DNA from 3 places in the Streptomyces sp. NPDC056987 genome. Region 2 is predicted to be linked to each of the others. Evidence: riboswitches for the same ligand, from Rfam matches in the RefSeq annotation. Region 2 holds a riboswitch; each other region holds the start of a gene.
The links. Region 2 has a riboswitch for cobalamin ahead of ACFTZC_RS23585 (ABC transporter substrate-binding protein). Riboswitches for the same ligand answer to the same signal wherever they lie in the genome.
Positions count from the first base shown of each region.

Region 1 (4,245 bases), on a different contig from region 2:
GCCGATGAACACCGCGTCGGGTACCGGCAGTCCGGCGAGCGCGGCGGGCGCCGCGCCGACGGCGACGCGCAGCCCGGGGACACCGAGCGCCCGCGCGTTCCGGCCGATGCGCTCGGCGCGCGCCGGATCGCGTTCCACGGACACCGCCCGGCAGGACGGGTGCGTACGCATCCACTCCACCGCGATGGAACCGGACCCGCCCCCGATGTCCCACAGCAGCTCCCCCGGCGCGGGCGCCAGCGCGCCCAGCGTGGCGGCGCGCACATGGCGTTTGGTGAGCTGTCCGTCGTGCTCGTACGCCGTGTCCGGCAGCCCGGGTACGGCGCCGAGGCGCGGCGCGCCGGGCGCGCGGCGGCACTCGACCGCCACCACGTTGAGCGGGTCCCCGGCCGGACCGGCCCATGCGTCGGCGGTGGCCGTACGGTGCCGCTCGCGCTCCGAGCCGAGCTGTTCGAGCACATGCAGCGGGCTCGGCCCGTAGCCGCGCGCGCGGAGCAGCGCCGCCACCTCCCCGGGCGTCCCGGCCCCGGCGCTGAGCACCAGCACCCGGCGGCCGTCGTGCAGCGCGGCGGTGAGGCGTTCGGCGGGGCGGCCGACGAGCGTGACGACCTCCGTCTCCTCCACCGGCCAGCCGAGCCGGGCGCAGGCGTACGAGACGGACGACGGATGCGGCAGCACGCGCAGCGCCGCCGCGCCGACGACCTCGCCGAGCGCCCGCCCGATCCCGTAGAACATCGGGTCCCCGCTGGCCAGTACCGCGATCCGGCGTCCGGCGTGCGCGGCGAGCAGGCCGGGCACGGCGGGGCGCAGCGGCGACGGCCACGCCACCCGCTCGCCCGCGCACTCCGCGGCCGGCAGCAGGCCGAGCTGGCGGGGCCCGCCGATGACCACGTCCGCCCCGCGCAGGGCCTCCCGCGCCGCGCCGGAGAGCCCGGCCCAGCCGTCCGCGCCGATCCCGACCACGGTCACCGGCCGACCCGGGGCCGACGGCACCGCATCAGGGGCCGACGATGCGGACGGCGCGGGACCAGGGGGCGGGACGCTCACTGCCGTACACCTCTGAGCTGGGAGAAGACCGACCCCGCACTCTACTGTCCGGCCGCCCGCGGCTCCCCGACGGGTGCCCCGGGCGGCACGACGGCGGCATCGGCCACCGCCCGCGGCCGGAGCATCCGCTCCGCCAGTTCCCCGAAGATCAGCCCGAAGGCCGTCCAGAGCAGCGCCTGCACCCCGAGCGACGCGAGCCGGAACTCCCACAGCAGCGCCGCGGGGAAGGACGCGGGGACGGCGTCCGCGTTGGCGGGCAGCACCAGACAGGCGACGGCGACGACGGCCACGTAACCGGCGCCCGCGGCGAGCGACGCGTTCCAGTTGCCGAGCCGGGGTGCCAGCCTTCTCCCCGCGATGACGGCGATGACCGCCAGCAGGACGCTGAGCAGGATCATCAGGAAGAACAGGGTCGTGCGCCTGCCGATCGTGTCCGGATTGCCCACGGCGGGCGGCGTCGCCGGATACTTCAGGAACGGCACCAGGTAGACGGTCGTGAAGGCGGCCCCCGCGACCAGCGCCGAGGTCGCCCGCGGCCCGAACCGGCCGATCCTGCCCAGGCTCACCGCGAAGACCAGCGAGGCGATCCCGCCGAGGGCCACCCCGTACACCAGCACACCGGTGGCGAGCCCGAACGTCGACTGGACCGGCCTGCTGACCAGTTCCTCCTCCTCTTCCTCTCCCGCTTCCCCCGCGGGTACGGGGTCCGCCGCGGCGCCGTGCTGATGCGCCGGGGCGGACCGGGTCTCCTCCTGCGCGATGGAGTCCCGTACGGAGGGCTCACCCGCGAAGTAGGCCAGCACGAACGCGAGAAGTCCGGCCAGTACGCCCGCGACCATGCCGCGGACCAGGAGGTTTCTGACGGTGAAGGCATGCATGCGCGTCATCTCCGCTGTCGCTGCTGTTTCCGCTGTCCGCTGTCCGCTGTCCGCCGTTTACGCCGACGGTCAGTGGCAGGGGAACCCGAGCAGATGACGGCCGTCGTGCACCCATTCGTGCACACCGGCACCGGAGATCACCGAGGTCGCGCCCTGTTCGGCGCCGACGAAGTAGAGCAGCACCAGCATCAGGGTGCCGACGAAGACCGCCCACGGCAGCACGGCGCGCAGCGGAAGCGGGGCCGGGGCGGCACCGGTGGCAGAGGTGGGCGGAAGAGCGGTGTTCGCAGGCGCGATGGACTGAGCCATGGCACATCCTCCTGAGGGAACTCGCGTCCCGTTGATGGAGCTCGAACGACGGCCGTCGGGTCTGACTCACCGGTTCCCCGCCGCGTGGCACGCGGCCGGAATCGGCATACAGTGGCGCGACCGTGCCGGAATCTCACCGGACTTCCGTCCCGCCGTCGTGGATATCGACGTGAAGGTACCGCGAACCGGCAGACGGGCCAAGGGGGCCTTTCGTTATGACGATCCGCGCGACGATCCGCGTGCAGCTCATCTCACCCGCCATCGGCCCGGCCCTGCGCGCGGCCCGCTTCGGCGACCTTCCCGAGGACGGGCCCGGCGCCGCGACGCGGGCGGTGGACGCCGCCGGGGTGCGGCAGGCCGAGGCCGTACGGGAGGAGTTCCCGCGCGGCGCCGCCGTGTACGTCTCGTCCTCACCCCGCTGCCGTACGACCGCCGGTCTGCTCGGCCTGGACGCGCGGCCGGTGCCGGAACTCGCGCCGTGGGACATGGGGCGCTGGCGGGGCAGGACCCTCGACGAGGTCGCGGCCGCCGAACCGGCGCAGGTGAGCGCGTGGCTCGCCGACCCGTCGGCCGCGCCGCACGGCGGGGAGACCCTGCTCGCGCTCTACGCCCGCGTCGGCCGGTGGTGCGAAACGCTGAGCCCCGAGACCCCCCGCGTGATCGCCGTGGCCGAACCGGAGATCGTCCGCGCCGCCGCCCTGCACGCGCTCTCGGCGCCGGCCTCCGCGTTCTGGCGGTTCGACGTACGGCCGCTGACCGTCACAGAGCTCACCGGGCGGGACGGCCGCTGGAACCTGCTCGGCGGCCGTCCGCTCACCGGCACCGGCGAAGACGCCGGCGAGGGCTCCGAAGAAGGCGGAGACGACTGACGGAAGCCTGACGGGGGCCTGACGGGGGCTGACCGGATACGTAGCGAAATCCCCGGCAGTGGTCAGCCGCGGCCCTTCGCGCGGTCCAGCGCGGCCACGCCCACCGCCGCCAGGCCGACCTGGATGATCAGCTCGATCCAGTCGAAGCCCCGGGTGTCCGCGACGCCGAACGCCGCCGCGACGAACGTACCGACCAGCGCCGCGACGATACCGACGCCGATGGTCAGCAGCACCCCGATGCGCTGCCGCCCCGGCACCACGAGCCGTCCCAGCACGCCGATGACGATGCCGACGACAATGGCTGCGACAAAGCCGGATATCTCCATGTCCCCTCCTCTTCGCCCACTTGCTGTCGAAAGCGGTACTGACCGAACATCTGCCCGCCATGCCCCCGTTCAGTCCTGCGGGCGGTGCGGGGGCACCCAGCCCGGGTCGCGGCCGGTCAGGGCCAGCAGTACGTCGAAGGGCGCCGCGTCCGGCGCCACCGGCACCGGCTCCCCGAACACCCCCATCTTCCTGGCCGTCGGCGCCAGCGACCCGAACTCCGCCGTCAGCAGGCCGACGAGGGCCGCGTCCGGCTCGTACGGCTGCCCCGTCGCCCGCGCCAGGTCCCACGCGTGGACGGTCAGATCCCCGAGCACCATCGAGCCGACCGTCCTGGCCGGCAGCCCCATCGCCCCCGACGTGCCCTCGTCTGCGCCCGGCGCGTCCCAGGCGTCGACGAGCCGCGCCGTCTCCGCGGCGAACCGCTCGCGCCACTCCCCCGTGAGGTGCTCGGGGGCGGCGCCGAAGTCGGCGTCCCGCTTCGCGGCGAGCGCCTGGAAGTTCACGACGACCTGGAAGAGATGGTCGAGCAGGGCGTGGACGTCGTACTCGGCGCACGGCGTCGGCGCGCCGAGCTGCTCGTCACCGATGTCACGGACGACGGGGAGGGCATGGTCCGCCGCCGACTTCAGCAGTGCGCTGATCTTGATGCCGTCCGGTGCGCTGATCTTGATGTCGTTCTTCTCGCTCATGGGACGGACGGTAGGGACGGCGCCGCCCCCGCGTCTTGAACAAACGCGACGCGCGACGATACGTTCCGTGAATGGCAGGTCCGCGGCGTGACACCCGGGGCATCGTCGACGCCCCCGGCCTCTTCG
Region 1 is NZ_JBHURV010000037.1:46,137-50,381, reverse strand. It holds gene cbiE (precorrin-6y C5,15-methyltransferase (decarboxylating) subunit CbiE) at 1-969, opposite strand, end outside; gene ACFTZC_RS32730 (CbtA family protein) at 1,089-1,925, opposite strand; gene ACFTZC_RS32725 (CbtB-domain containing protein) at 1,995-2,234, opposite strand; cobalamin riboswitch at 2,271-2,418, opposite strand; gene ACFTZC_RS32720 (histidine phosphatase family protein) at 2,450-3,103, shown strand; gene ACFTZC_RS32715 (GlsB/YeaQ/YmgE family stress response membrane protein) at 3,166-3,429, opposite strand; gene ACFTZC_RS32710 (TIGR03086 family metal-binding protein) at 3,499-4,119, opposite strand; gene ACFTZC_RS32705 (DUF6597 domain-containing transcriptional factor) at 4,191-4,245, shown strand, end outside.
Region 1: linked by a shared signal. The riboswitch ahead of ACFTZC_RS32725 (CbtB-domain containing protein) and the one ahead of ACFTZC_RS23585 (ABC transporter substrate-binding protein) in region 2 are both predicted to bind cobalamin.

Region 2 (4,245 bases):
GGTCCAGCCCGCGCCGCCGAGCGAGCCGAGCAGCCAGAACAGCACCCCGCGGGTGGTCTCCGCGTCGGCGGCGGTCAGGACGACGAAGGAGGTGAGGGCGGAGAAGAGCTGCATCGCGGCCACGCCGGAGAGCACCACCCGGTCGGTCGTCCCGCCGAGCGTGTGGCTGAGCAGCAGCACCATCCCGAACGAGCAGAGCGCGCCGAGGAACGCCCCGCCCGAGACCGACAGCGCCCCTCCCCCGACCCCGAGCACGACCACCAGGACCGCGCCGGTGGAGGCTCCCGAGGAGACGCCGAGGACGAAGGGGTCGGCGAGCGGATTGCGGAGCAGGGACTGCATGATCGCGCCGCACACCGCGAGCCCGGCGCCGCAGACGGCCGCCAGCAGGGTGCGCGGCAGCCGCAGGTTCCAGACGATGCCGTCGCGGATCGGGGTGAGCTGCGACTCGCCCCGGCCCAGGTGCGCGCCGACGACCGACCAGACGTCTCCGACACGGATGTCCGCGGGCCCGATGGTGATCGCCACGGCGACGGAGAAGGCGAGCGCGGCGAGGCCGCAGGCCCACCCCACCGGGCGGATCCAGGCCGCGGCCCGCCGGCCCCCGCGGGAGCCGCCGGGGTCCGGCGGCGTCGGGCTCCCTTCGGCGGGCGTCCGCGACGCCCGTTCCGCGGTGGTCACTTGGCGGGTGCGTACGCGCGCAGCGCCGCCGCCACCTGCTCGACGCCCTCCACGGTGCGGATGCTCGGGTTCATCGCCTGGCCGCTGAGGCGTACGTACCGCTGGTGCTTCACCGCGTCCATGACCCTGGTGACCGGGTTGGTCTCCAGGAACTCGATCTTCTTCGCCGCCGACTCGGCCGTCTGCGACTTACGGGTGAGGTCGCCGATCACGAGGAAGGCGGGGTCGCGGTCGGCGACCGTCTCCCAGTTGATCTGCGGCCATTCGTCGTGGGTGTCGTCGAAGACGTTCTCGGCGCCGACGGCGTCGGTGATGATGCCGGGCGCGCCGCAGCAGCCGCCCATGAAGGGGGCCTCGGAGTTGGCGAACCAGTACAGGACGGTGGTGTCCTTCGCCTTCTTCGCGTCGATCCCGGCGACCGCCTTCGCCATCCGGTCCTTCAGCCCCGCGACGAGCCGGGCACCGCGCTCCTCGACGCCGAACACCGTGGCCAGATCGCGGATCTCGCCGTAGACGTCCTCCATCGTCAGCGGCGTCGCGCGGGATCCGTCGGTGTCGCCGGTGTTGTCCTTGGCGCAGTCGGACGGCGAGACGTACGCCGGTACGCCCACCTCCTCGAACTGTGCGCGCGTGGCCACGCCGCCCTTGCCCAGGGTGGACTCGAAGGAGGCGGCGACGAAGTCGGGCTCGGCGTCCAGGACCTTCTCGAAGGAGGGGCTGTTGTCCGCCAGCCGCTCGACCCCTGCGTTCTCCTTCTCCAGGCTCTTCGGCAGCGGGTCGGTCCAGGTGGCGGTCCCGGCCATGCGGTCGCCGAGGCCGAGGGAGAGCATGATCTCCGTGGTGCCCTGGTTGAGCGAGACGGCCCGCTCAGGCGGCGCCTCGATCCGTACCTCCCGACCGCAGTTGGTGACGGTACGGGGATAGCCGGCGGCCCGGGCGGAACCGGAACCGGAACCTGAATTGGATGCGGAACCGGAAGCGGAATCAGCTCCGGAGTCCGGGCCGGTACCGCAGCCGGTGAGCAGCAGGGCGCCGGCGGCGAGGAAAGGGGTGGCACGGCGGGCGAGGCGTGCGATCGGCACGGAGTCGTTCCTCTGCGTCGAGGGCTCATGCGCGGAGCCCGGTCGTACGGTGCTCCCCCGCCACAGGACGCGGACGGAGGCCGCCAGCAGGTCTTCGGACTCGGGGTCACCCGGACGGAGGCGCCTTCCCGGACTGCCGTCCAGTGGCCGATGCCCCGCCCGTCGCCCTCACCGCTGCGCGTCAGCTCCGGATTCCCACCGGATTCCCTGACCCACGTACATGGGTTCGACTGGCCTCGGCAAGCTATCACAGGCGGTTTTCCGCCCCACACCAGCACTTTCCGGCGCTTTCCACCCGGCGGCGATCGGCGGGAACGGGGGCGGCGGACAATGAGGCATGCCGGAAACCTCGCCCGTGAGTGTCGCTCTGATCGACGACCATCCCGTGGTCCTCGCGGGCATCGAGTCCTGGTACGCGGCGTCGGAGCGGCCCATCGCGGTGACCGCCAAGGGGCCGGACCTGTCGGTGGCGACGACGGGGCCGGGACGGGACGCGGATGTGGTGGTGCTCGACCTCCAGCTCGCTCACGGGGTGCCCGCCTACCCCGAACTGCGCCAACTCGTCGCGGGCGAACGGCAGGTCATCGTCTACACGATGCAGGACAGCCAGGAGACCGCGCTGACCTGCCTGGACCTGGGGGCGTTCACGTACCTCACCAAGGCCGAGGGCGAACGGCACCTCATGGCGGCGACGCTGGCGGCGGCCGACTGCCGCCCGTACACACCGCCCGCGCTGGCCGGGGCGTTCGGCAGCGACGCCCGGAAGGGGCGGCCCGCGCTGACGCCGCGCGAGGTGGAGGTGCTGCTGGAGTGGTTCCAGTCGGAGTCCAAGGCGATGGTCGGGGCGAGCCTGGGGCTCTCGGTCCGTACGGTGAACACGTATCTGGAGCGGGTGCGCATCAAGTACGCCAACGCGGGGCGGCCCGCGACGACCAAGGCGAACCTGGTCGCGCGGGCCATTCAGGACGGGCTGACGTCACTGGACGAGCTGTGACGCGGTGAGCGCGTCCTCGGGGGTGTCGTCCGGGCCGTCGAGGGTGCACGACGCCTCCACCAGCAGCCGCCCCTCGCTGCGCACCGTGCGCACCCGTACCCCCGGCTCGGTCGGTTCGGGGATCTCCGTCGGCCCCGTCGCCGGGCAGTCGGTCACCACACTCACCCGCACCAGGCCGCCGCCACGCACGACCGTGGCGCGGGCGTCGCGCTCGGCGGTCGCGAGCGCGGCCAGCACGGGCTCGGTGAGCGCGCGGCGCAGCCGCCGGTCGACCGGGGCGCAGGCCCCGCGTACGGCGAGCTGTACGTCGACGCCGTGGCGTTCGGCGACGTCGATACCGGCGCGCAGTTCGTGGAGCAGCGGATCGTGCGCGTGGTCGCGTTCCGCGAAGAGCCGTCTGAGCCGGGCGGCCTCGACGGCGGAGCGGCGCCGGGCGGCCTCGTCCCCCGGGTCGAGCGAGCCGTCGGCGAGCCCGGTCAGCAACGGCATGACGGAACGGTCCAGTTCGGCGTAGCGGGCCCGCTGGTCGGCGTGGACCTGCGCGGCGACGGCGGCCTCCGTACGGACGCGCTCCTGCTCGCGCGCGGTGGCGCTCGCGGCGGCGGCGCAGTCACCGAGCGAGCGGGCGAGCATCGCGGCGGCGACCTGGAAGGTGCAGATGGCCAGGGCGCTGACGGCCATGCCGGAGGCGGCCTGCCGGGTCGGCACCCCCGCGAGCAGCAACTGCGTCAAGGTGAGGACGAGATGGCCGCCGATGAAGACGAGTGTCGGCCGCAGCCCGGCGTCGAAGAGCAGCAGCACCCCGAACCAGCCGATCTCCAGGAATGTCCAGTGCGGGGTCCCGATGAAGTCCGCCACGGGCAGCCGGCCGGTGGAGACGGCCGACGCCACGAGGGCGCAGGTCAGACCGAGCACGACCCATGGGCGTGGTCGGCCGCGCCCGTCGGCGCCGAGCAGCGCGTCCACCATGATGAGGAGGGTGAGCAGGGTGAACGCGAAGAGCTGGACCCAGGGCCGGTCGTAACCGCGCAGACTGGCGAGGAGGGCGGGCAGCGCCAGCCCGAGGTGCACGGCGGTGAGGATGAACAGCCCGGCCACGCGCAGCCCGGCGCGCATGTCACGGGCGATCCGGTCGGTCAGCGGGTCGGCGGCCGGGATGTCCGCAGGGACATCGGCCGCGACGTCCGCCGGGATGTCCGCCGGGATGTCCGCCGGGATGTCCGCCGGGACGCCAGCCGCGTCAACAGCGCCCGGAGTGCCCGGCGTACCCGGAGTACCCGCCTTCGGCTGGTCAGGCACGGGGCCACTCCAGCCGTACGGTCGTGCCCTCGCCGGGACGCGAGACGATCACGGCCCGGCCGCCCGCCGACTCCATCCGCTCGACGATCGAGCGGGCCAGCCCCCGCCGGTGGGCGGGCACGCGCGCCGGGTCGAACCCACCGCCCTCGTCGCGGACCACGAGCGCGACGGCTCCGGTGACGGTGTCGG
Region 2 is NZ_JBHURV010000021.1:45,627-49,871, reverse strand. It holds gene ACFTZC_RS23590 (FecCD family ABC transporter permease) at 1-681, opposite strand, end outside; gene ACFTZC_RS23585 (ABC transporter substrate-binding protein) at 678-1,763, opposite strand; cobalamin riboswitch at 1,831-2,013, opposite strand; gene ACFTZC_RS23580 (DNA-binding response regulator) at 2,119-2,757, shown strand; gene ACFTZC_RS23575 (hypothetical protein) at 2,740-4,056, opposite strand; gene ACFTZC_RS23570 (sensor histidine kinase) at 4,049-4,245, opposite strand, start outside.

Region 3 (4,245 bases), on a different contig from region 2:
GTAGCCGCCGCAGATCCCCAGCACGGGACGGCCCTCGGCGGCCCGCAGGACCAGCGCGTCGGCGAGCCCGCGCTCCCGCAGCCAGGCCAGCGCCCGCACCGTGCCGCGCGTGCCCGGCACGATCACCAGATCGGCGTCGGCCAGCTCCTCGGGGCGGTCCACGAACCGCACCACGACCCCGGGCTCCGCCGCCAGCGCGTCCACATCGGTGAAGTTCGACATGAGGGGTACGGCGCAGACCGCGATCCGCAGCACGTCCTCGCCGTACGGGGGAGCCACCACCGACTCGCGCAGGGCGCCGCGCAGCGAGACCCGCAGCCCGTCCTCCTCGTCGATGCCCAGACCGTGCCGGAAGGGCAGCACCCCGAGCGTCGCCCGCCCGGTCAGCCCGCGCAGCATGTCGAGCCCCGGCTCCAGCAGCGACACGTCGCCCCGGAACTTGTTGACGAGATACCCCGCGACCAGCGCCTGGTCCTCGGGGCTCAGCAGCGCGGTCGTCCCGAAGAAGGAGGCGAACACCCCGCCCCGGTCGATGTCCCCGACCACGACCACCGGCAGCCGCGCGGCCCGCGCGATGCCCATGTTCACGATGTCCGTCCGGCGCAGATTGATCTCCGCCGGGCTGCCGGCGCCCTCGCAGATCACGGCGTCGTACGTGGACCGCAGCTCCGCCAGGCACTCCAGAACCGGCCCGAGCAGCGCCTCCTGCCTGCCTCCGTGGTAGCCGCGTGCACTCAGTTCCCCGACGGGCTTCCCCATCAGCACCACCTGGCTGCTGCGGTCGCTGCCCGGCTTGAGCAGGACGGGGTTCATCAGCGCGGTCGGCTCCACCCGCGCGGCCTGTGCCTGCATCGCCTGGGCGCGCCCGATCTCCGCCCCTTCGCGCGTCACGAACGAGTTCAGCGACATGTTCTGGCCCTTGAACGGCGCGACCTTCACGCCCTGGCGCACCAGCCAGCGGCAGATCCCCGCCGTGACGACGCTCTTGCCCGCGTCGGAGGTCGTCCCGGCGATCAGCAGCCCTCCGCCGAGCCCCGCGCCACCGCTGTTCCGGCTCATCCAGGCCTCCCGGTACGCATCGCCCCGTACACGAATCGGCCCGTCACGCAGGCCGCGAGAGCCAGCACGTTGACCCGGCCGGCCAGCCGTACGGCGCGCTCGATGTCCGGGACCCCGACGGGGCGCCCCGTGCCGTTCAGGACGGGCCGGTGCTCCACCCGCCCGCCGTACGCGAGGGTCCCGCCGAGCCGTACGCCCAGCGCCCCGGCGAACGACGCCTCCACGGGGCCCGCGTTGGGGCTCGGATGGCGGTGCGCGTCCTGCCGCAGGGCCCGCAGCGCGCCTCGGCGGTCCGGGCCCGCGGCGACGGCCAGCGCGGCGGTCAGCCGGGCGCCCGGCCACCCCACGACGTCGTCGAGGCGGGCCGACGCCCAGCCGAACCGGCGGTAACGGGCGCTCTTGTGACCCACCATCGCGTCCAGCGTGTTCACGGCGCGGAACCCCACGAGCCCCGGCGTCCCGGCGAGCGCGCCCCACACCAGGGCGCCGACGACGGCGTCGGAGGTGTTCTCGGCGACGGACTCCACGACGGCGCGCGCGATCTGGTCCTCGTCCAGGGAGTACGGGTCACGCCCGCACAGATGCGGCAGTCGCCCGCGGGCCCCTTCGAGGTCCCCGGCGGTGAGCGCCGCGCCGACGGCCCGTGCCTCCCGGCCCAGCGAAGTGCCCCCCACCACGGCCCAGGTGGCGGCGGCGGTCAGCGTCACGGCGGCGGCGGGCCGCTCGCGTACCGCCGCCGCGGCCAGTGCCGCGACCCCGGCGGCGGCTCCGGCGCAGAGCGCGGTGTGCAGCGCGCCGCGGCCCCGGTGGTCGCGCCACAGCGCGCGCTCGACAGCTCCCGCGGCCCGGCCGAAGGCGGCCACCGGATGTCCCCGGCGCGGATCGCCGAACAGCCGGTCGGCCAGGAGCCCGAGGGTGGCACCGTACGCGAAGATCCGCTCGGCGGCAGGGGCGGCCCGGCCGCCGCCGCGCGCGGCGGCAGAACCGCAGCCAGGCATGGCGAAGTGTCCTCACTCAGGGTCCGCGCCCCGGCTCGACGTACGTGATGCGACGGCGAGAGTTCCTGGCTCCTGGAGGCGAGGCTCACAGTGACAGTGGCGGGACCGCGCCGGATTCGCACCGGCTTCCTCTGCTGCCGTCGTCAATGGCCCCGGAAGTCCACCACGCCGCGCAGGACCCGTCAACTCATCCTTGACCTGCGGCGGGACAGTGTGCGGAGCCCCACACCGGACCGGTCGGCCGATGCGGGGCTCCCGCGGGGACGTGCGTGGCGCGTGTGGCGCGTATGGCGTGCGTGACGGTCAGGCCACGATGAGGCTGATCCCGTACGCGACGGCTCCGGCGCAGAGCGCGAAGCACAGGTAGGCGCCGGCGCGGGCGGTGAGGGGCGCCGGTCCGGTGGCGGGGGTGGAGGCGGCGGTCGAGGTCCCGGCCTGGCCCTGCGCGGGCGCGGAACCCCGCTTGGCGAGGCCCACGACGCCCAGGCTGAAGAGGCCCACGAGGGCGACGGTCGCCACGAGGCTGACGCCGAAGACGGAGCCGAGTGCTGCCCAGTCGATGTCCATGCGGTCGCTTCCTGAGAGGTGGCGCGGAGAGATGAGGCGGAGAGGAGGAGCGGCGCTAAGAGGCGGCGCGGATCACACCGTGGCGCGGCGGGCGGGCTCGCCGCTCTGGTCCGCCGGGGCGGGGATGGTGGCCGAGAGGTCCTGGCCCGCGGCGCCCGCCGGGGGAGGCGGGGTGACGGCCGCGACGGCGGCGGTCACCACACCGGCCGGCTCACCGGTCCGGCCCGAGCCGCCGTCGGCGACGGCTTCGTCGGCGTTGACGTTGGTGTGGTCGACGGGCTTGCGGCGCGAGGCGAGCCAGATCCCGGCGGAGCCCGCGATCAGCAGCACCGCGACGACGACGATGCCCCAGGTGCCCTGGCCGGTCAGGAACTCGGCGCCGGCGGCGACCAGACCCGCGGCCGGGAGCGTCAGCCCCCAGGCGACGAACATCCGCGTGGCCGTGGACCAGCGCACCACCCCGCCCTTGCGGCCGAGCCCCGCGCCCATGACGGCGCCGGAGCAGGACTGCGTGGTGGAGAGCGAGAAGCCGAGGTGCGAGGAGGCCAGGATGACCGTCGCGGCGCTGGTCTGGGCGGCGAAGCCCTGCTGCGGCTGGAGGTCGGTGAGGCCGGTGCCCATGGTGCGGATGATGCGCCAGCCGCCCAGGTACGTGCCGAGCGCGATCGCGATCCCGGCGGAGACGATGACCCACAGGGGCGGGTTGGAGCCGGGGGCGAGAACGCCGCCGGTGACCAGCGCGAGCGTGATGACGCCCATGGTCTTCTGCGCGTCGTTGGTGCCGTGGGCCAGGGAGACGAGCCCGGCGGAGGCGATCTGCCCGGCCCGGTAACCCTTGGCGGTGACCCGGTCGTCGCCGTCGTTGACGGCCTGGCCGATCCGGTACGTCAGCCGCGTCGCGAGGAGGGCGGCGAGCCCGGCGACGACGGGGGCGGCGAGCGCGGGGATCAGGACCTTGGTGATGACGACCCCGCCGTTGACGCCCGAGGCGCCGACGGACATCAGGGTCGCGCCGATCAGGCCGCCGAAGAGAGCGTGGGAGGAGCTGGACGGGAGTCCGAGCAGCCAGGTGAAGAGATTCCACAGGATGGCGCCGACGAGCGCCGCGAAGATGACTTCGGTTCTGATGCCCTGTTCGTTGATGAGCCCGCCGGAGATCGTCTTGGCGACCTCCACGGACAGGAACGCGCCGACGAGATTCAGGACCGCGGACATGCCCACCGCGACCTTGGGCTTCAGAGCGCCGGTCGAGATGGTCGTCGCCATCGCGTTGGCGGTGTCGTGGAAACCGTTCGTGAAATCGAACACGAGCGCTGTCACGATCACGATCGCGAGCAGCAGTGTGATGTGTTCCATTGACCCAGGACCCAGGCAATCGTTCGACGTCGGTGGCCTCGGTGAACGTAGGGAGTCAGGGTGAACGGAAGATGAACTAGGTGGGTCTTCGGGGTGACTCACCCCGTGAGGTTGACGGCGGGGCCTGGCAGGATCGCCGTATGACGGATGACGGGACCGGCGAACACGGCGAACTGGCGGACGAGCGAGGCGAGATGACGGGCGCGCGGGGCGTGGCGGAGGGCCGGACGGAGGCCGGTCGGGGGGCCGGTCAGGAGGCTCTGGA
Region 3 is NZ_JBHURV010000010.1:192,830-197,074, forward strand. It holds gene ACFTZC_RS14725 (cobyric acid synthase) at 1-1,059, opposite strand, end outside; gene ACFTZC_RS14730 (cobalamin biosynthesis protein) at 1,056-2,057, opposite strand; cobalamin riboswitch at 2,094-2,214, opposite strand; gene ACFTZC_RS14735 (hypothetical protein) at 2,361-2,624, opposite strand; gene ACFTZC_RS14740 (anion permease) at 2,697-3,980, opposite strand; gene ACFTZC_RS14745 (class II aldolase/adducin family protein) at 4,175-4,245, shown strand, end outside.
Region 3: linked by a shared signal. The riboswitch ahead of ACFTZC_RS14730 (cobalamin biosynthesis protein) and the one ahead of ACFTZC_RS23585 (ABC transporter substrate-binding protein) in region 2 are both predicted to bind cobalamin.